3 regions of the Nonomuraea sp. NPDC050227 genome follow, and region 1 is predicted to be linked to each of the others. Evidence: riboswitches for the same ligand, from Rfam matches in the RefSeq annotation. Region 1 holds a riboswitch; each other region holds the start of a gene.

Region 1 (7,035 bases):
GCCGCCACCGCCGCCGCCCGTGGTGGTCGCGGTGATCTGGTTGCTGTCGGCCGAGCGGTTGCCCGCCGCGTCACGCGCCCGCACGGTGTAGTTGTAGGAGGTGTTGGCGCTGAGGCCGGTGTCGTTGTACGACGTGCCCGTGACGGTGGTGACCAGGGTGCCGCCGCGGTAGACCTCGTAGCCGGTGACCGCCACGTTGTCGGTGGAGGCGTTCCAGGCCAGCGAGACGCTGTTGTTGCTGACGCCGGTCGAGCGCAGGTTGCCGGGCACCGTCGGCGGGGTCTTGTCGTCGCCGCCACCGCCGCCGGTGGTCGTCGCGGAGATCTGGTTGCTGTTGGCCGAACGGTTGCCGGCCGCGTCACGCGCGCGCACGGTGTAGCTGTAGGCCGTGTTCGCGGTGAGGCCGGTGTCGTTGTACGTGGTGCCCGTGACGGTGGTGACCAGGGTGCCGCCGCGGTAGACCTCGTAGCCGGTCACGGCCACGTTGTCGGTGGAGGCGTTCCAGGCCAGGGCCACGCTCGTGTCCGTGACGCCGGTCGAGCGCAGGTTGCCCGGCACGGACGGCGCGGTCGTGTCGCTGCCGCCGCCGCCGGAGACCTTCCACAGCGCCGCCACGTTCGGCGGCTCCCAGCCGGGCTGGGAGGTGTGCGCCTGGAGACAGACGTAGTCGACGCCGTTGTAGGTGACGACCGTGCCCGCCGTGTAGGCGGTCCACGGGGCCCAGGCCGCCGCGTACGCCACCGTGCTGGCGGAGGCGAGCGCCGGGGCGGCCACGGCCGCGGTGAGGGGCAGGGCCAACGCCGCCATTCCCGCCAGGACCTTGCTCAGAATGGTGTGTTTCATGTCGCTCCGACATCCGTTGGGGGGTGTGTGGGGAGTGGGATGGGAGACTTCTGGGGAAACTATTAGGAAAGTTTCCTTTAAGTTGTGAATCGACGGTAGCTTCTGCCTGGGGGAGCGTCAATACGTATCGGTCAGGTGTCCGTAATCGTGCCGGTCAGACCGCGGACGCGCCCGTTCACGAGGGGATAACGGTTCAGGAACGGGGGCTGACGGCGGGGTGAGCCGTGGCTCAGCATTGGAGCGTGGCAGGAATCTCCGCCTGGCGGCGGACGCCCACGCGACGCGGGCCCTACGTGGTCCGCGCGGTCGCGGAGTTACGGTCCTGGCCGTCGCTGAACGTCAGCGGCACCGGTCAGCAGGTCACCTTCGCCGTACACGGAACCGAGATCCTGCGCCTGGCCGGCCGGGACGAGATCCACGTACGGCTCACCGCCCCCGCCATCGGCCGCCTGGAGCCGCACCTGCGGGCGTGCGACCAGGTCCATGCCTGCCGCGACCGCGCCTGGGTCGCCGTACAGGTCGACGCCGAGCCCGATCTGGAATTGTTGCTGGCGCTCACGAGTGTGGCGATAAAGGCGCACGTGGCGTGAACCGATTCGGTGCGTAGCGTTTCTCCCACGCAGCGTCGAATTCATTGCCTCCATTTGCCTGGGAATTACTCGCCGGGTAGCTTGGTTGTACACAGCCGAACGGGGAGTCGTCCCAGGTAGGGATGGCATTGCCTGGGAATTACCCAAGCGGGACCCGTGTTGTACAGAGTCGATGCGGAAATCCCCGCATCCGGGCGTCGCACATATGCCTTCAGGCCCTTTCCCGGGCCCGGGAAGACGATGCGTCAGCCCTTTGCCTGACCAAGAGACCGCTGAATCCGCCTGTGCGCGGAACCGGGGACCCATGTGTCCAATGGGGTGAATCGGCACCGTGGTGCCGTAGGGCAGCTTCCCGCCCGAACCCGTCAGCTAACCCGGCAAGCGGCACGGAAGCTCAAGGAGTAACACCCTCATGGCCAAGCACCGTCTTCACCGTGCCTTCAAGCTCGACCTCGCCAAGATCGCTCTCGGCGCGACCGCCGTCGCCGGCGTGCTCGGCACGCACGCGGCAGTGAACGCCGACACCACCCACGCCACCGCCCACACCGCCACCCAGACCGCCAAGGTCGCCGGCGTGGCCGCCCAGCCGCTCGTCGCGCAGCACCGCGCCGCCGACGAGAGCGCCAAGGGCAAGGTCAACGTCACCGCCGCCCAGGTGCTGGCCACGGCCCGCGCCCAGGTCGGCACCTCCGAGGACGCCAACGGCGGCGGCACCAAGTTCCAGAAGTGGTACGCCGACTCGCAGCGCGCCGCCGAGACCGCCGCGCGTGACGGCGGCAACCGCGCCATGTACCTGAACGCCCCCTGGTGCTCGATGTTCGTCTCCTGGGTCGGCGAGCAGACCGGCGCCCGCCCGCAGGTCGGCTGGGACGCCTACACCGTGACCCACGCCAAGTGGTTCGCCGCCAACAACCGCTGGGGCACCGAGGCCAAGCCGGGCGCCGTCGTCTTCTTCTCCTGGAGCGGCAGCAAGAGCCTGAGCGACATCCAGCACGTCGGCTTCGTCGTCAAGGACAACGGCGACGGCACGATCTCCACGATCGAGGGCAACACCGGCAACGGCAAGGTCGAGCAGCGCGTCCGCCCGACCTCCCAGGTCGTCGGCTACGGCTACCCGTCGTACGCCGCCTGATCCTGCCAAGCGAAGAGCGCACTCCCCGCGGGGAGTGCGCTCTTTCGCGTTTCGGGACGGGGAGTGCGCTCTTTCGCGTTTCGGGACGGGGAGTGCGCTCTTTCGCGTTTCAGGGCCGCCGGTGCCGGTGGACCAGGACCGCCGCGGCCTGCCCGGCCGAGCGGGCCGCGCCCGGCTCCTCGGAGATCATCGCGGTGACCGTGGCGCCGTCGATCAGGGTGAGCAACTGCTCGGCGAGCAGGCCGGGGTCCCCGGCTCCCGCCTCCTCGGCGAGCGAGCGCAGGTAGGCGCGCAGGCGCTCCTTGTGCTCGCGCACCGCCGCGCGGACGGCGGCCGAACCGGCGCCCAGCTCGGCGAAGGCGTTGGCGAACCCGCAGCCGCGGAAGTCGTCCTCGGCGAACCAGCGTTCCAGCCACGCGAAGACCGCCGGGATGCGGTCGCCGGCGTCGGCCACGTACGCGGTGAGCGAGGCCATCCAGCGTTCGTCGCGCCGCCGCAGATAGGCCACGACCAGCGCCTCCTTCGACGGGAAACACTGGTAGAGGCGTTTCAGCGAGACGCCGGAGGCGGCCCGGATCTCGTCCATGCCGACCGCCTGCACGCCGCGGCGGTAGAACAGGTCGCCCGCGGCGTCCAGCAGCCGCTGCTCGTGATCCATGACACCCCTCCAGGTGCTTGCCGCGGAGAACGATCGTTCTCTACGCTAGCGCACAACCCGGGAGAACGCCCGTTCTCTCGATCGGAGAGGACAGCCCATGACCCGCCCGCCCGTCCCGCCGTTCACCGAGGAGACCGCCCGGATCAAGGTCCAGGCCGCCGAGGACGCCTGGAACACCCGCGACCCCGACCGTGTCGCGCTCGCCTACACCGAGGACTCCGTGTGGCGCAACCGCGGCGAGTTCGTCACCGGCCGCGCCGAGATCGCGGAGTTCCTGCGCCGCAAGTGGGCCCGCGAGCTGGACTACGCCCTGCGCAAGGAGCTGTGGGCGGTCACCGGCGACCGCATCGCCGTCCGCTTCCAGTACGAGTCCCGCGACGCCGCCGGCCAGTGGTGGCGCAGCTACGGCAACGAGCAGTGGGAGTTCGACGCCTCGGGGCTGATGCGCCGCCGGGAGGCCAGCATCAACGACGTCGCCATCACCGAGGAGGAACGCCGCATCTTCGGCTCCCGCCCGCTGTCCGAGCACGGCGTGGACGTGCTGGGCATCCGCCACGCGGAGATCGCCGGGGTAAGGTCGGAAGGCCGATCGTAGGAGGTCTGACATGGCGGTCTTGCTGCTGGGCACCCTCGACACCAAGGGGGAGGAGTACGCCCTCGTCCGCGACCTGATCATCCGGGCCGGCCAGGGTGTCGTCCTCATGGACACCGGCGTCATGGGCGCCCCGGCGCTGGCCGCCGACGTCCCCGCCGAGGCCGTCGCGCGGGCCGCGGGCACCGGCCTCGACCGGCTCAGGAGCGCCGGCGACCGCGGCGCCGCGCTCGCGGCCATGGCGGCCGGGGCCACCGCCCTGGCCAAGGACCTGCACGCCCGCGGCGAGCTGAGCGGCGTGCTCGCGCTCGGCGGCAGCGGCGGCTCCTCCATCGCCGCCGCCGTCATGCGGGCGCTGCCCGTCGGCCTGCCCAAGCTGCTCGTCTCGACCATGGTCAGCGGCGACGTCTCGGCCTACGTCGGGGAGACTGACGTGACGCTCATGTACAGCGTCGTCGACGTCGCGGGCGTCAACTCCGTCTCCCGCCGCATCCTGACCAACGCCGCCGCCGCGATCAGCGCGATGGCCGCCTCCTACGACGCCGGCGCCGAGCCGTCCGGGGAGGACAAACCGCTGGTCGCGGCCACGATGTTCGGCGTCACCACGCCCGCCGTCGACGCCGCGCGGGCCCGGCTGGAGTCCCTGGGCTACGAGGTGCTGGTCTTCCACGCCACCGGCTCGGGCGGCCGGGCCATGGAGGCGCTGGCGGCCGGCGGCCACTTCGCCGGGGTGCTCGACCTGACCACCACCGAGCTGGCCGACGAGCTCGTCGGCGGCGTGTTGTCGGCCGGCCCCGACCGCCTGACCGCCGCCGGGCGGGCCGGCATCCCGCAGGTCGTCAGCCTGGGCGCCGTCGACATGGTCAACTTCGGCCCGATGGAGACCGTGCCGGAACGGTTCAGGTCACGGCAGCTCCTGGTGCACAACCCGACGGTGACGCTCATGCGCACCACTCCGGCCGAGAACGCCGAGATCGGGCGGGCGATCGGCGAGCGGCTGGCCCGCGCTTCCGGGCCGGTCACGCTGTTCGTGCCGCGCGGCGGCGTCTCGGCCGTCGACGTCGAGGGCGGCCCGTTCCGCGACCCGGCGGCCGACGCGGCCTGCTTCGACGCCGTGCTCGCGGCCGTCGCGGGCACCGCCGTCGAGGTCGTGCAGAGCGACCAGGACATCAACGACGCGCAGTTCGCCGTGGCGGCCGCCGACCGGCTGCACCGGCTGATCGAGAAGGGGGCTTGATGCGACGCGACGAGGCACTACGGAGGTTGCGCGCCGAGCGGGAGGCGGGCCGGCTGATCATCGGCGGCGGCGCGGGCACCGGGCTGTCGGCCAAGTCCGCCGAGGCGGGCGGGGTCGATCTGCTCATCATCTACAACTCCGGGCGGTTCCGGATGGCCGGCCGCGGCTCGCTCGCCGGCCTGATGCCGTACGGCGACGCCAACGCGATCGTCGTGGAGATGGCGGGGGAGGTCCTGCCGGTCGTCAAGGACACGCCGGTGCTGGCCGGGGTGTGCGGGACCGACCCGTTCCGGCTGATGCCGCGCTTCCTGGACGAGCTGAAGGACATGGGCTTCACCGGCGTCCAGAACTTCCCGACGGTCGGCCTGATCGACGGTGTCTTCCGGGCGAACCTGGAGGAGACCGGCATGGGCTTCGACCTGGAGGTGGAGATGATCAGGCTGGCCGCCGAGCGCGACCTGCTCACCGCCCCCTACGTGTTCACCCCCGAGCAGGCCACGGCCATGGCGCGGGCGGGCGCCGACATCCTCGTCCCGCACATGGGCCTGACCACCAAGGGCAGCATCGGCGCCGTCACCGCGATCGGCCTCGACGAGGCGGCCGTGCGCGTCCAGGAGATGCGCGACGCCGCCGTCGCCGTCAACCCCGACGTCATCGTGCTGTGCCACGGCGGCCCCATCGCCGAGCCCGACGACGTGCGCCACATCCAGCAGCGCACGGTCGGCGTCGCCGGGTTCTTCGGCGCGTCCTCGATGGAACGCCTGCCCGCCGAGCGGGCCATCGCCGAACAGGTCCGCGCCTTCAAGCAGCTCTGACCGGGAGGAACCCGCCATGCACCGACGACCGGACGCCCTGTCCACGATGATCTTCGACTGGGGGGCCATCAAATGGCACGTGACGCCCGACGCCGTGCCGGGCGCGTCCTCCACGTTCGGCGAGGTCGTCATCAACCCGAACAAGGGCCACGAACGCCACCTGCACCCCGACTCCGACGAGGTCCTCTACGTCATCGAGGGCGAGGGGCGGCAGACCGTCGGCGACGACCCGGAGTTCCCGGTCAGGGCCGGTGAGGCGATCTACATCCCGAAGGGCACGCTGCACTCCACCTTCAACACCGGCTGGCGGCCGCTGCGGATCATCGCGACGTACACGCCGGGCGGGGCCGAGCTGGCGCTGCGCGAGCTGCCCGGCTTCGTGGAGCTCGGCCCCGGCGACCACCCCACCTGGGCGGCCGCCACCTCCTGAGCGGCGGAGGCCGTGCGCGGGGTGCGAGCCCGCGCACGGCCTCCGGCGTGCTCGACCTCCATGTGAATGATCGTTCACGTCCGGTCTGTCGGTGGCCTCCGGTAGATTTCCGGGTCTGTTGATCAAGCCCATCGGAGTTGGCTGTCGGCGCGAGCATGCCGTCAGACTGGAGGTCGAGACCTTGGACGCGGACGAAACCGCGTGGGAGCAGCGCAGCGTCGTGCGGGTGGTGCCGCCGGTCCAGCCGCGCAAGCTGGCGAAGGTGCCCTTCGTCGAGCTGGCTGACGGCAGGTTGCAGGGGGTCGTGTCGAGCGGGTCCGACATCGAGCGGGTCTACGTCTCCTCGATCGCCGCCGGCACCCACGACCTGAGCTGCAGCACCAACAACAACCGCCCGTGCGGCGCGCTGCACGGCTACGCCTGCAAGCACATCCGCATGCTGGCCGACGAGGCCGTGCTCCAGTACGGCCTCGACCGGGTGGCCCGCTACCTGCGCGTCGAGGTGCCCGAGGGCGGCCACCTGATGAGCGCGCTGAACGGCACCCCCCAGCGCACCCCGGCGGCCGTGGTGTTCAGCCGGTTCCTGCGCCACCTGGCCTACCTGGAGGTGCCCGACAGCACCGAGCCGCTGGCCGAGCTCCACTGGTTCCCGGCGACGGGGCCCGAGACGGGAAAGGTGGGCTGATGCTCGACGTACAGCTCGGGGAGCTGGCCGGCGACGGGCCGGCCGGGGTCGCG
Region 2 (7,035 bases), on a different contig from region 1:
TCGTGCGGGCGGATGGCCGATGTGCCATCCTCGCCCCATGCCCCAACCCGCACCAGACGCCCCCGTCCCCAACCGGGCCCTGTGGGACGAGCGCGCCCGCGTCCACGGCTCCACCTCGGCCGACCGGTTCTACGACGTCGACGCCTTCCTCGCCGGCCGGCAGACCCTCTACCCGCTCGAACGCCGCCTGGCCGGCGACGTCGCCGGCCGGGACCTGCTCCACCTGCAGTGCCACTTCGGCCTGGACACGCTGAGCTGGGCGCGTCTCGGAGCGCGGGTGACCGGCGTCGACTTCTCCCCGGTGGCGGTCGCGCGCGCCCGCGACCTGGCGGCCAGGGCCGGGCTGGCGGCCACGTTCGTGGAGGCCGACACGCAGCGGCTGCCGGCGGAGCTGGCCGGCGGCTTCGACGTGGCGGTGGCCACGTACGGCGTGTTGTGCTGGATCGGCGACCTGGACGCCTGGATGCGCGGCGCGGCCATGGCGCTGCGGCCCGGCGGGCGGCTGGTGCTGGTCGACCTGCATCCGGCCTACCAGACGGTGGCCTCGCTCGACCCGCTGGTGGCCGACTGGCCCTACGGCGGCGGCCAGGCCCACCGGGAGACGGTGACCGGCACGTACGCCGACGCCGCGGTGGTGATCGGGACCCACGAGGCGGTGGAGTACCCGTACTCGGTGGGCGAGATCGTCACGGCGGCGGCGCGGGCCGGGTTCACGGTGGCCGAGCTGGGCGAGCACGTCGAGACCGACCTCGACCCGCGCGGCCTGCTGCCCGAGGGCGCGGACGGCCGGTACCGGTTCCCGTTCGGGGACTCGCACCTGCCGATCCTCTACTCGCTGGCGGCGGTCCGGCCCTGAGACGCGGCGAGCGCGCGTCCCTCGTGCGGGACGCGCGCTCGGAGCGGGCGGAGGTCAGCTCGCGTACTGCGGGTATCCGTAGCCGACGACCTGCGACTTAGGACGGACGCGCTCCTCGACCTTGCCGTTGCCGGTGTTGCCCTCGATCGTGGAGATCGTGCCGTCGCCGTTGTCCTTGACGACGAAGCCGACGTGCTGGATGGCGTCCAGGCTCTTGCTGCCGCCCCAGGAGAAGAAGACCACCGCGCCGGGCCTGGCCTCGGCTCCCCAGCGGTCGTTGGCGGCGAACCACTTGGCGTGGGCCACGGTCCAGGCGTCCCAGCCGACCTGCGGGCGGGCGCCGGTCTGCTCGCCGACCCAGGAGACGAAGATCGAGCACCAGGGGGCGTTCAGGTACATGGCGCGGGTGCCGCCGTCGCGGGCGATGGTCTCGGCGGCGCGCTTGGAGTCGGCGTACCACTTCTGGAACTTGGTGCCGCCGCCGTAGGCGTTCTCGGAGGTGCCGACCTGGGCCTTGGCCAACGCCAGGACCTGCTGGGCGGTGACGTTGACCTGGGTCTCCTCCGCCTTGCGGGTCTGGGCGGCGGCCTGTGGCGCGACGGCCGAGTGCCCGGCCGCGGCGGCCGGGCCGGCGCTGTCGGCGGCGGCGGCGGTGGCGTGGGCGCCGATGGCGGAGGCGAGGATGGCCGCGCCGAGCGCGGCGTGGGCGTAGGTGATCTTCGGGGCACGGATGGGACGGTGCGTGGCCATCGAGGGCATTGACTCCTTGCTTCCATGCCGCTTACCGGGTTAGCTGACGGGTTCGGACGTGGAAGCTGCCCTACGGCACCGAAGTGCCGATTCACCCCAAAGGACGTGGGTCCCCGGTTCCGCCCGAAGGCGGATTCAGCGGTCACAGGACGATCCTGTGAAATGTCTTGCGATGGTTGGACAAAGCCGGACAAACCGGACGTCTGCCGCGAGATGCCCCACAAGGTAATACATCGGGCAAGAGCTAGGCAAGTGGCTAAAGGTCCAGCTAGGAGAGTTGGGCCCGTGCTTCGGCCAGAAGCCCCATCATGGCAAGGGATTCGTCAAGCGGCATGATCTCGCTCTCCGTGCGGCCCTCGATCGTGGCCGCGCGCACCTCGCGCAGCTCGCCCGCGTACCCGTTGTCGGCCGGGTCGAGCACCAGCTCCTCCGTCTCCATCGACGGCCCCGACAGCAACACCCGCCGCGGCGCCCAGAACGGCGCCAGGATGTCAGCCCGCATCGACGTGCCCACCACGCTCGCGTCGTTGGCGTGATGTGCCAGCAGCGACACGTCCACCAGGGCCCGCCGACCGTCGGGGTACAGCAGCAGCCCGCCGGCCTCGGCGTCGACGCCGCTGGGCGCCAGCGAGCCGGCCATGCGCAGCTCCGCGGGCATGCCGAGCAGCAGCTGGGCCAGCCCGAACGGGTAGATCCCCAGGTCGAGCAGGGCCCCGCCGCCCAGCTCCGGCGCCCACAGCCGATGGGCGGGGTCGTAGGGCAGCGCGAAGCCGAACGAGGCCCGCACCGACCGGATCTCGCCGAAGCGCGGATCGGCCGCCACCCGCTGGATGAGCGGGTTGAAGCGCATCCACATGGCCTCCATGAGGAAGACCCCGGCCGCGCGGGCCAGCGCCACCATGCGCTCGGCGTCGGCCACGTCGGCCGCCAGCGGCTTCTCGCACAGCACCGACTTGCCCGCCGCGATGGCCGCCTCGGCCACCTCCAGGTGCTGGGCGTGCGGCGTGGCGACGTAGATCGCGTCTACGGCCGGATCGGCGCACAGGGCCTCGTAGGAGCCGTAGGCCGACTCCGCGCCCAGCTCGTCGGCCAGCGCCCGCGCCCTGAGCGGGCTCCGCGAGCCGACGGCGGCCACCCGCATGCCGGGCTCGGCCACGATGGCCGCCCCCACGGTACGCGCGATGCCGCCGGTCGCCGCTATTCCCCAGGTGAAATCTCGCACGACCGAGATCGTAGAGCGCTCAGGTCAGGTTGAACGAGTCGGGGTCGGGCCCGATCCGCCGCCCCGCGTTCATCGCGCCGATGGCCGCCATGTCCTCGGTGTCGAGGATGAAGTCGAACACGTCGATGTTCTCCTCGATCCGCGACGGCGTGACCGACTTGGGGATCACCACGTTGCCGAGCTGCAGGTGCCAGCGGAGCACGATCTGGGCGGGCGTCTTGCCGTACTTCTCCGACAGCACGCGCAGCGCCGGGTCGGCCAGCAGCCCCTTGCCCTGCCCGAGCGGGCTCCACGCCTCGGTCAGGATGCCGTTGGCCTCGTGGAAGGCCCGCATCTCGCGCTGCTGGAAGTACGGGTGGAGCTCGATCTGGTTGATCGACGGCGTGATGTCGGTCTCCTCCATCAACCGGGTCAGGGTGGCGATCGTGAAGTTGGAGACCCCGATGGCCTTGGCCCGGCCGTCCCGGTAGATCTTCTCCAGTCCCCGCCAGGCCTGCACGTACCTGTCCTGCTCCGGGACCGGCCAGTGGATCAGGAAAAGATCTACGTAGTCGAGGCCCAGGCGGGCCAGGCTCTCGTCGAAGGCCTGCTCGGCGCGCCCGTGGTCGCCGTTCCACAGCTTGGTGGTGACGAACACCTTCTCCCGTGGCACCCCGGCGGCGCGCACGGCCCGGCCGACGCCCTCCTCGTTCTCGTAGGCGGCGGCGGTGTCGACGTGCCGGTATCCGGCGCGCAGCGCGGCCGTCACCGCGTGCTCGGCGTCGTCGGCAGAGACCTGCCAGACGCCGAAGCCGAGCTGTGGTATCTGCACACCGTCGGTGTTGAGCATCAGCGAGTTCATACCCTCCATTGTTCACGTGTCGTTTCTTGCGGCTTAAGCAGGCCGGGCTACCTTGAGGCGGGTCGTGCAAGGCCATCCACCGGCTGGGGGAAACAGAGTGGTCAGACAGGCGTCGGCCTGGGTGGAGTCTCCGCTCCAGATGCTGTGCGCCGTCGAGGCCCACCATGCCGGGCTGCTCGGCCCGGACACCGTGGTCGTGCCGCGCGCCGGCCTGCGTCCGCTGCGCGCCACCCGCAAGGAGCTGCGCCGCCTCGACCTGCCCGCCGGCCTGGTGCTGGACGAGCCGCGCGAGCGCATGCCGCGCCGCGTCCAGGCCGTGGGCGACGCGTTCTCCGGCAAGGTCCAGATGCGCTGGCTGACCTCCGACCCCGGCCACATCGTCGTCGTGGACGACGGCCTGGCCACGCTCAGGCTGCTCGAACTGCTGGCCGCCGGGCCGTTCCGGCCGCTGCTGCGGGCGCGGGCGACCCCCTCGCGGGCGCGCGCCCTGCTCGGCCTGGCCGCCGCGCTGCGGCTGCGGATGAGCCGGGTGTCGGTCTTCACCGCCCTGCCCGTCCCCGACGAGCTGGTCGCCGCCGTCCGGGGGGCGGGCGTGGACCTCGTCCGCCACGACTTCGCCTGGCTGCGCGCCCAGCCGCCGAGCGCCCAGGGGCCCGCCGAGCGGACGGTCGTCCTCGGCACGTCCCTGGTCCGCAACGGCCTGGTCCACCGCGACCACTACCTGCGCTGGCTGACCGACCTGGCCGGACGCGAGCCGCTGGCCTACTACCCGCACCGCCGCGAGGACCCCGTCGACCTGGCGCTGATCGGCGAACGTCCGGGCATCACCGTGCACGACGCGGGCGTGCCGGCCGAGCTGACGTTGCGCGGCCTCGACGCCGGGCAGCGGGTGCTCAGCCTGCCCTCGACCGCGATCACCTCGCTGCGGGTGCTGCTCGGCCCGCGCGGCGTCGAGGTCGAGCCCGTGGACGTTCCCGACGACTGGTGGACGAGCAGGGCGGCCCCCGGCCTGCGATCGCATTTGACAGGAGCTTCCAGGTGAGGGTGCTGGCGATAGCCGACTCCGACTCGTATCTGAAGTGGGCGGCCTGCCTGCTCGACGACCTGCCCGCGGGCTGCGAGAGCGAGCTGGTGGTGGTGCGCACCCCGATCGCGCCCTCGCCGGAGCAGATCGCGGCGGCGGTGGGCGGGCGCGCGGCGCCCCCGGTGTTGTCGGCGCGCTCGCTGCGCCGCCTGGCCGAGCGCACCCGCCCCGACGCGATCCTGGTGGGCTGCACGGGCCCGGTGGTGGACGTCCTGGTGGCCGACGTGCTGGCCGGGCTGCGGCCGGCGGGCCGGGCACGGCCGGTGTTCGTCAGCGGGCTGCCCGGCATCTCGGTGCCGGCCACGGAGAAGGCGTGGCTGTTCCGCAGCGGCTGCGACCTGTTCGTGGTCCACAGCGAGCGCGAGGTGGCCGAGTTCTCCGAGATCGCCGGCCGGCTCGGCGGGGGAGGGGCGGTCGGGCTGGCCAGGCTGCCGTTCCTGCGGCCCGGCGCGGTGTCCGGCGGCGGCGACCGGGTCGTGTTCGCCACCCAGGCCAAGGTGCCGCGGGCGCGGGAGGAGCGCGAGCGGGTGCTGACGGCGCTGGCCGAGCTGGCCGCCCGCCGCCCCGGCCTGGAGGTCGTGGTCAAGCTGCGCGCCCTGGAGCACGAACGCCAGACCCACAACGAACGCCACCACTACCAGCGGCTGTGGCGCGAGATGGGCGAGCCGGGCAGGCTGACGTTCGCGGCCGGGTCGATGCACGAGCAGCTGTCGCGGGCGGCCGGGTTCGTCACGGTCAGCTCGACGGCCGCGCTGGAGGCCGTCGCCATGGGCGTGCCGTCGCTGGTGCTGAGCGACTTCGGCGTCAGCGCCGAGATGATCAACCTGGTGTTCGAGGGCAGCGGCCTGCTCGGCACGCTGGACGACCTGGCCCTGGGTGACTTCCGCACGGCCGAGCCGCGCTGGTGCGAGGCCAACTACTTCCACCCGGCCGGCCGCGACGACTGGGCGGCCCTGCTGACCGGCCTGGCCGCGGACGGGACGCGCCCGGCCGCCCGCTCGCTGCTGGACGGCCCCGAGCACGCCGCGGCCCGCCGCCGGGCCAGGTTGCGGGTGGAGGTGCCGCCCACGATGCTGCGGGCGGGCTACCGGGCCAAGCGGCGGGTGCGCCGCTACCTCAGATCGCTGACCTGATCTTCCTGCGCAGCCTGGACAGCGCCGAGGGCGGCTCGGCCAGCCCCAGCGTCTCCAGGCGCTTGCGCTTGAAGTAGCGCCCGTCGAAGGCCCCGTCGAACCCCGGGCCCGACGGGCGCAGCTCGGGATAGGCGTCGGCCTGCATGCAGTAGCCGACCGCGCGCACCAGCGCGGGCAGGTCCGTGCGCGGCGGCTCGTCGATCACGCCGTCGGCGTTCAGCCGGGGCAGCAGCGCGTCCACGATCGTGGCCGGCACCCGGTTGCTGTTCTCGTACGGCGTCAGCCGGTCCAGCACCAGGCCGGTGCCGAAGGAGGCGACCGGCAGGCCGAAGTAGCGCCGGGCGGTCACCAGGCCGGTGGAGAAGCAGCCCACGACCAGCTCGGGCCGCTGCGTGGCGAAGCACACCTCGGCCGGCACGCTCTCCCCGGCCACCGTCAGCCGCACCCCCAGCGGTCCGGCCGCCGCGCGCAGCAGTTGCGCGTGCCGGCGTCCGGCGGCCGGGTGCGGCTTGAACACCACGTCGGTGCAGCCGCGGGCGGCCAGCGCGCGCAGCATCGAGGCGTGCAGCCCGGCCTCCTCCTCCGGCGTGACGATCTCCAGCGCCGACAGGTACTGGCCGAGGACGACCGCCTGCCCGGCGCGCAGGTCCGGCGCGGTGGCGGCCACCTCGTCCACGACCGCGCGGAAGCGCTCCTCGGGCAGCACCACGGACGGCACGCCGTACTCGCTGAGCAGCAGCGGGGTCAGGCCGGGCACCAGGTCCAGGTGGAGCAGCCGCTCGATGCGCCGGGAGATCTCCGCGGGCAGCGGGTCACGGGTCGGCCCGTAGCTCATCAGGCCGTCGGAGTAGACGGTGATCGGGCAGTCGCGCACCAGGCCGGCGATCGTGCGCGCGGGCGGCACCGCGATCGACTCCAGCACCAGCTCCTCGACGTCGTCCAGCGCCAGGTGGGAGCGGATCAGCCGCTCGAACATCGGCACCTCGATGATCCGCGCCCGCCAGTCGGAGGGGTGCAGCGGGGCGATCAGCTCGTTCCAGGAGTGCACCTCGTCGAAGCGCGAGCGCAGGGCGGCGAAGCCGGGCGTGCCGTCGAGCGGCACCGACACCTCGGGGATCGCCGCGTTGTTCGACACGATCAGCACGCGCC
Region 3 (7,035 bases), on a different contig from region 1:
GAACACGAGGATCTTCATGAGAAGCACAGTATCCAATGGATACTGGTTACTTCATCGTGCTATAAGTACCTTATGGATACCGGTGATGCCTTCGACCCGAACTGCCCGACTCGGCTGGTCCTCGACCGGATCGGCGACAAGTGGTCGGTGCTGGTGCTGCTCAGCCTCAGCGACGGGCCGATGCGCTTCACCGTGCTGCGCGGGCGGATCGGCGGGGTGACGCCGAAGGTGCTCACCCAGACGCTGCGGGCCATGGAGCTGGACGGGCTGATCACCCGCGAGGTCTTCGCCGAGGTGCCGCCGCGGGTGGAGTACGCGCTGACCGACCTGGGCCGCTCGCTGCACGCGCCGATCTCGGTGGTCGCGCGGTGGGCCGAGGAGAACGTGCACGAAATGCTCCGCCATCGTGAAAAAACCTCGTGAATTGATCATATTTCCGCACGAGTGATGCTTTTCTTCGTCCTGGCCGTATAAAAACGTATCCCTCGGTAAATCGCCTGCCTTCTGGTCTCTTGTGGCCCCCTACGCTTTCCCCGTCCCACGACGGAGGGAGGCTCGCGGTGCTGGGAGTGGACACCTGCCTGGCGGAGGTCATGTCGATACCGGGCGCGCTCGACGCCATGCTGGTCGACGGCACGAGCGGCATGGCGGTCGCCTTCAGCAGCGCGTCCGGCGTGGACGCCGACAGGTCCGCCGCCGCGCTGACCGAGGCGCTGCGCGCCACCACCGACGGGCTGACCCGGACGTGTCCCGGCGAGATCGTGCGCATCGACGACATGCTCGTCACCACCGACCGGGGGCACCACCTGCTCCGGCTGCTGGAGACGGTCTTCGAGGGGCCGCTGATCATCTACGTCCGCCTCGACCCGGAACGGTCGAACCTGGCCCTGGCCCGGTACCGCCTGCGGGCCATCTCCGACCTGCTGACCACCTGAGCCATGGCCGCGCTCGACTCACTCCTCGCCGGACTCGCCCGCGAACGCGCGACGGGGGCGCTCCGCGTGGGCCGGAACGGCACGATCTACCTGTCGGACGGGCGCGTGACGTACATGGAGTGCGCCCAGACGCCGGGCGTCGAGCGGCTGTTCGCGGCCAGGGGGCGGGTGCCGGAGTCGGCCCTGCGTGCCCTGCAGGCCGACGGCGGCCGCGCCCGGCTGCTCCAGGACGGCCCGGTCACTCTGGCCGAGCTCCAGTACGCCGTTCTCGGCGTGGTCCAGGACGCCGCCTTCTTCCTGCTGCCGGTGACCGGCGTGCGGCCGAAGTTCCGGCCCGGCGAGGAGCACTGGCTGGGCGGGCAGTGGTTCTTCGACGTCCAGGAGCTGGTGCGGGAGTCCGCCCGCCGCCGGGAGCAGCTGGCCGGCATCTGGCCCTCGCCGGAGGTGGACACCCAGCCCGTGCGGCCGGTCCCGCGCCTGCCCGGGCACGGGGTGGCGCTCAGCCAGGTGCAGTGGGAGGTCGTCGTACGGGCCGACCACAAGGCGACCCCGCTGGAGCTGGCCCGGCACCTGGGCCGGTCGGGCTACTCGGTGCTGGTGGCCGTCAGGAGGCTGGCCGCCGCCGGCCTCCTCGTCCCGCCGGACCCGCTACGGCCCGCGCAACGCCGTCCGGACGACGGGGAGGCGCTGCCCAGGCGGGTGCCGGGCGCGGTGGCAGTTCCCGCCGGGAACGGGCGGGCGGGGGCCGCCGGGCCGGTGCCGACGGGCGACCCGACCGATCTGACGCTGCTGCTGCGGCTGAAGAAGGCGCTGGAGGAGATGCCGTGAGGTTCCCCTCACGACGCAGGAGGAGGCCACCCGTGGAGCTACGGCAAGAGGTCCTGGCGGAGATGGAGCTCCTGCGCGGCCGCACGCCGGACGTCACCGGCAGCGTCGCGTGCACCGTCGACGGCCTGCGGATCGCCTGCGACCTGCAAGGAGACACCGGCGAGCAGGTGGCGGCGCTGTCGGCGGCGCTGCTCGCGATGAGCGGCCGGATGCTGACCATGGCGGGCCGCGGGACGTTCGAGGAGACCCTCGTGTCCGGCACCGCCGGGTTCGTGGCCTTCTACGCCGCGGGCCCCACGATCGTCCTCACGGTTCTGGCGGGACCCGGCGCCAACGTCGGGCTCCTCCGGCTGGAGGGCAGGAAGACGGCGGCCTCCGTGGCCGCCGTGGCACGCAAGCACTGACCATCCCCACCGAAGCGGAGGAAAGCATGGCAGGCATGGACGTCTCCCTCAAAGAGATGATGAGCATCGACGGCACGATCGGGGCGGCGATCGTCGACCACGGCAGCGGCATGGCGCTCGGCACGCTCGGCGGCTCGAAGGAGCTGGACCTGCAGGTCGCGGCGGCGGGCAACACCGAGGTCATCAAGGCCAAACTGCGCACGATGGACTCGCTGGGCCTCAAGGACGGCATCGAGGACATCCTGATCACGCTGACCGCCCAGTACCACATCATCCGCCCGCTGACCGGCCGCAGCGGCAAGGGCCTGTTCCTCTACCTCGCCCTCGACCGCAACCGGGCCAACCTGGCCCTGGCCCGGCACATGCTCAAGGTCATCGAGGAGAAGCTGGAGCTCTGACCGGCCCGCGCAGCGAGGCTCCGCGGCGAGTCATGCGGCGGGTCACGCGGCGGGCTCGGGCCGGGCGGGCGTCGCGGAGCCGGTGTGGGCGGTGATCTCGGCGACGATCGCGGGCCAGAGGGCGCGGGGCAGGTCGTGGCCCATGCCGGGGTAGGTGACCAGGCGGGCGCCCGGGATGGCGGCGGCCGTGGCCCGCCCGCCGGCGAGCGGCACGAGCTGGTCGTCCTCGCCGTGGATGACCAGCGCCGGCACCTTCAGCCCGCCCAGCGCGGACGTGCGGTCGCCGGAGGCCATGATGGCGGCGAGCTGGCGGGCCGTGCCGGCCGGGTCGTGGCAGCGGTCGAAGGCGAGCCCGGCCAGCCTGGTGACGCGTTCGCGGTCCAGCTCCCAGCCGGGGGACCCGAGCACGGCCCAGGTCGTCAGCGCGCCGGCGACGACCCCCTCGCGGTCGGTCGCGGGCTTGGCGAAGAGCACCGCGGCGGCCGCCTCGGTCGGCGGGGCCGCCTGCGGGCCGGGCGTGGACATGATCGAGGTCAGGCTCAGCACGCGGGCCGGGTGCCGGATGGCCAGCGCCTGGGCGATCATCCCGCCCATCGAGGCGCCGACGACGTGCGCGGCGGGCAGGCCCAGGACGTCCATGAGCCCGGCGCTGTCGTCGGCCAGGTCGTCCAGCACGTACGGCGAGGGCGCGCCCCATGCGGGCACGCCCTCGTCGTGGAGATGGGTGGACAGGCCCGCGTCGCGGTTGTCGAACCTGACGACGTGGTGGCCCTGCTCGGCCAGGAGTTCGCAGAACTCGTCGTCCCAGTGGATGAGCTGGGCGCCGAGTCCCATGATGAGCAGCAGGGGCCTGCCCGCGGGTGAGCCGAAGCTCTCGTAGGCGATCTCGATGCCGTTGGCGGCTGCGCGCTGGATCACAGCGACCAGAATGTCATTCTGGTCGCGAGGCGTAAAGAGCGGTCTGTCCGGAGATCAGTCGTTGAGGAGCTTGCGCAGGCGCTCGCCGCCGAGCACCACGCCGCCGCCGGCCAGCACGAGCACGCCGGCCATGACGGTGCCGCCCATCGCGACGGTCTTCCCGACCTGGCCGCCGGCGGAACCGGCCGCGTCCTCGGCGGGCTTGTCGGCCAGCACCTTGGGAGGCTCGGCCGGGTTGTCGTCGAACCTGCCCCACGCGCCGGTGGAGAAGGCCACGGGGTAGTTCTTCTTGCCCTTGCCGTCGCCCCACTTGGTGATGACGTAGTCGATCTTGATGTGGCCCTGGCCGCCGTTGCCGTCCACGCCGAGCGTGTCGGGGTTGAAGGTGCCGCCGGTCAGCTCGGCGAAGGTCTTGGCGTCGAGGTCGAGCATGACGCCACGGCTGGAGGGCTCGCCGGGGCCGCGGTCGCCCACGAAGAACGGCATCTTCTTGCCGTTGTAGGTCACGTAACCCTCGGTCATGAGGGGCCAGCTCGGGCTGGCGGCCAGGCCCTTCTGCATGGGCTTGCCGCTGGCGGGGAGGCCGGTGTCGCCGGCCCGGCCGGAGGAGTCGTCCCAGAAGTAGGAGGCCTTCGTGGAACCCTTGAGCAGGATCTTCTGGTCGTCGCCGGTGTCGGCGTGGGCGCCGGTGGCGGAGATCGTCAGCGCGCCCATGGCGGACACGGACAGCAGGGCGAGAGAGCGCAGGCCAAATCGAGACATGAAGCAGTGAAGTCCTTCGCGAGGGGACAGGGGGAACGCGCGTGACTACGGTGCGTAACCGGGCAGAGCGCCGAAAAGGTGGTTACGCGGCGCGTGGGGGAAGTCAGGGAAGAGACCGCTCAGCAGGCGGTCGTCACTACACTGTCCGGGGGTACGACGAGGTGGTACATGCGTGAAGTCCTCTCCATCTCGCCTACCGGGTTAGCTGACGGGTTCGGGCGTGGAGATGCCCTACCGGCACATGGCCGGATTCACCCCAATGAGATGGGTCCCCGGTTCCCGACAAGTCGGGATTCGGCGCCAGCTGTCGTCCCTCTCCTGGTAGGGACTACGCCACCAGCTGGTAATTGGTTAAGACGGTACCCAGAGATTCGGACAAATACAAACGAATCGTCATGAACCGGGTAAAGATCTACCTATCGAGGTAAAGAGAAAGGGGGCACGGCATGCCGTACCCCCTGCTAAATCGGACCTTTCAGCCGCCGCTCTTGCGCCTGAAGGATCTTTTACTCGCTGCCGGACCGTGCGCCCCGTGGATCTTCGACGGGTCCACGCCCCTGCCACCCGCGGCCGAGTCGGCCTGCTGCCCGCGCTTGCGTTCCAACGCCTCGCGGAACTTGCGCTTCATCTCGTCCTCGGGAGTCTCGCTGACTTCCGGCTCCGGTGTTTCCGCCATGAGGACCTCCTGGTTCTGGGGACATCCACAGCTTCGCACGACGTCGCTTACGACGCGAAACCGGCCTCCACTCTGCTTTCCGCCGCGGGCGCCTGCTCCAGCCGCCTGCCGGGCATCATGACCAGCGCGACCAGGGCGATCACCGCGCCCGCCACGCCCAGCGACGGGATGACCACGGCCGCCGCCGAGGCGTGCGCGGCCGCGAGCCCGTGGACCGGCGCGTCCGTGGTGATGACCGACGTGTACGCGGTGCCGGCCAGCGCCAGCGCCACCGAGCCGCCGATCTGCCGGAAGAAGGTGAGGTTGGCCGAGGCCGTGCCGATGTACCGCGGCGCGACGGCCTGCTGCACGGCCACGGTCAGCCCCGACAACATCGGCCCCATGCCGAGCCCGAGCAGTGCCATCCACCCGGCCAGCAGCAGGCCGTCGGTGCGCACGGTGAGGTTCAGGCAGAGCAGGCTGCCGGCCACCAGCAGGAACGGCGCCCCGACCAGCCACGGCTTGTACGTGCGCGTCCTGGACATCAGCGTGCCCATGAGCGCGCTGCCCGCCACCATCGCCAGCGTCATCGGGTAGATCCTCAGCCCGGACTCGGTGGCGCTGACGCCCAGCGCCTGCTGGAAGTAGCGCGGCAGGAACACCACGCCGGCGTACATGCAGAAGGCGGTGAAGAACGAGGTCGCGTTGACCAGCGTGTACGTGCGGTCCCGGAACAGGTGCATCGGCATGACCGGGTTCGCCGCCCGCAGCTCGACCAGCACGAACGCGGCCAGCAGGACCAGCCCCAGCAGGATCGGCCCGGCCACGGGCGGGGAGGTCCAGGAGTTGCCGTCCAGGCCCTTCTCGGTCAGGCCGAGCAGCAGGGCGCTGATGGCCACGCTGAACACCGCGATGCCCGCGTAGTCCGGCCGGCCCCCGCCGCCGGTGCCCGGACGGAACGGCAGCCGCAGCACCACGATCGCGATCAGCACGATCCCGAGCGGCACGTTCACGTAGAAGGCCCACCGCCAGCTCGCGTGGTCGGTGAACAACCCGCCCAGGAAGGGCCCGGCCAGGTACGTCAACGCCATCACGCCGCCGAGTGCGCCCTGCACGCGGGCGCCGTTGCGTCCGGGCGGGAACATCTCCATCACCAGGGCCAGCGACAGCGGCAGCAACGCGCCCGCGCCCAGCCCCTGCACGGCGCGGAAGGCGATGAGCTGGGTCATGTCCTGGGCGAGCCCGCACAACGCCGATCCGACGACGAACACCGACATCCCGACGAGCAGCAGCGGCTTCCTGCCGTGCTGGTCGGACAGCCTGCCGTACAGCGGCACGGTGACGGTGGAGGTGAGCAGATAGGCCGTGACCACCCAGGTGTAGAGCCGGGTGCCGCCCAGCTCGCCGGTGATGCGGGGCAGCGCGGTGCCGACGATCGTCTGGTCGAGCATCGCCAGGAACATCCCGCCGAGCACCGCCAGCAACACCAGCCCGTTGCCCTTGGTCTTCATGTCATTAGTCACAGGTGAAGATTGATATGTAAGAGCTGACATGTCAAGCCTTCGCTATGCTGGCGGGCATGTCCCTGCGGATCGCGCTCCTCGGCCTGCTCGCCACCAAAGGCCCGGCCAGCGGCTACGACCTGGCCAAGAAGTTCGAGCACTCGCTCAACCACGTCTGGCAGGCGGGGCACACGCAGATCTATCCGGAACTGGTCAAGATGGCCGCCGACGGCCTGGTGACGGTCGAGCACGAGGGCGCCCGGGGCCGCAAGATCTACGCCATCACCGCCGAGGGCCGCGCGCTGGTCACCGAGTGGCTGGTCGGCCACGACCCGTCGGCGACCGTGCGCAGCGAGACCGCCCTCCAGGCGTTCCTGCTGGCCCTGCTCGACACCGGGCAGGCCGTCGCCGTGGTCGAGCGCATCAAGGCCCACTTCCAGGCCCGCCTCGCGACGCTCGACTGCCGGCCCGGGGGCCTGTTCGGCCAGTACGCGCTGTCCCTCGGCCTGCACCAGGCGCGCTCCGGCATCGAGTGGGCCGACGAGACCCTGGCCGCCCTGCGGCGCGAAGGGTAAAACGGAACTCTGCGGTTCCTGGTGTTGCGTTGGAGAAGCGCCGGATATACACCCAGGC

What was found. Region 1 has a riboswitch for cyclic di-AMP ahead of ACIBK9_RS21215 (CHAP domain-containing protein). Riboswitches for the same ligand answer to the same signal wherever they lie in the genome.
Region 2: it holds a riboswitch for cyclic di-AMP, as region 1 does, so the genes downstream of both, ACIBK9_RS41135 (CHAP domain-containing protein) here and ACIBK9_RS21215 (CHAP domain-containing protein) in region 1, are expected to answer to the same signal.
Region 3: it holds a riboswitch for cyclic di-AMP, as region 1 does, so the genes downstream of both, ACIBK9_RS48900 (hypothetical protein) here and ACIBK9_RS21215 (CHAP domain-containing protein) in region 1, are expected to answer to the same signal.

Annotation. Positions count from the first base shown of each region.
Region 1 covers NZ_JBITJF010000005.1:193,952-200,986, reverse strand. The annotation lists gene ACIBK9_RS21225 (glycosyl hydrolase family 18 protein) at 1-843, opposite strand, end outside; gene ACIBK9_RS21220 (luciferase family protein) at 1,086-1,433, shown strand; cyclic di-AMP (ydaO/yuaA leader) riboswitch at 1,694-1,831, shown strand; gene ACIBK9_RS21215 (CHAP domain-containing protein) at 1,846-2,565, shown strand; gene ACIBK9_RS21210 (TetR/AcrR family transcriptional regulator) at 2,675-3,223, opposite strand; gene ACIBK9_RS21205 (nuclear transport factor 2 family protein) at 3,321-3,818, shown strand; gene ACIBK9_RS21200 (Tm-1-like ATP-binding domain-containing protein) at 3,829-5,052, shown strand; gene ACIBK9_RS21195 (phosphoenolpyruvate hydrolase family protein) at 5,052-5,867, shown strand; gene ACIBK9_RS21190 (cupin domain-containing protein) at 5,884-6,297, shown strand; gene ACIBK9_RS21185 (hypothetical protein) at 6,479-6,982, shown strand; gene ACIBK9_RS21180 (hypothetical protein) at 6,982-7,035, shown strand, end outside.
Region 2 covers NZ_JBITJF010000013.1:290,354-297,388, forward strand. The annotation lists gene ACIBK9_RS41130 (class I SAM-dependent methyltransferase) at 38-856, shown strand; gene ACIBK9_RS41135 (CHAP domain-containing protein) at 911-1,606, opposite strand; cyclic di-AMP (ydaO/yuaA leader) riboswitch at 1,620-1,757, opposite strand; gene ACIBK9_RS41140 (Gfo/Idh/MocA family protein) at 1,875-2,828, opposite strand; gene ACIBK9_RS41145 (aldo/keto reductase) at 2,848-3,669, opposite strand; gene ACIBK9_RS41150 (hypothetical protein) at 3,767-4,711, shown strand; gene ACIBK9_RS41155 (DUF6716 putative glycosyltransferase) at 4,708-5,886, shown strand; gene ACIBK9_RS41160 (polysialyltransferase family glycosyltransferase) at 5,870-7,035, opposite strand, start outside.
Region 3 covers NZ_JBITJF010000018.1:172,380-179,414, forward strand. The annotation lists gene ACIBK9_RS48865 (NAD(P)H-binding protein) at 1-18, opposite strand, end outside; gene ACIBK9_RS48870 (helix-turn-helix domain-containing protein) at 73-423, shown strand; gene ACIBK9_RS48875 (roadblock/LC7 domain-containing protein) at 561-935, shown strand; gene ACIBK9_RS48880 (DUF4388 domain-containing protein) at 939-1,763, shown strand; gene ACIBK9_RS48885 (roadblock/LC7 domain-containing protein) at 1,796-2,167, shown strand; gene ACIBK9_RS48890 (hypothetical protein) at 2,194-2,565, shown strand; gene ACIBK9_RS48895 (alpha/beta hydrolase) at 2,608-3,483, opposite strand; gene ACIBK9_RS48900 (hypothetical protein) at 3,538-4,245, opposite strand; cyclic di-AMP (ydaO/yuaA leader) riboswitch at 4,421-4,555, opposite strand; gene ACIBK9_RS48905 (DUF5302 domain-containing protein) at 4,721-4,921, opposite strand; gene ACIBK9_RS48910 (MDR family MFS transporter) at 4,969-6,423, opposite strand; gene ACIBK9_RS48915 (PadR family transcriptional regulator) at 6,480-6,977, shown strand.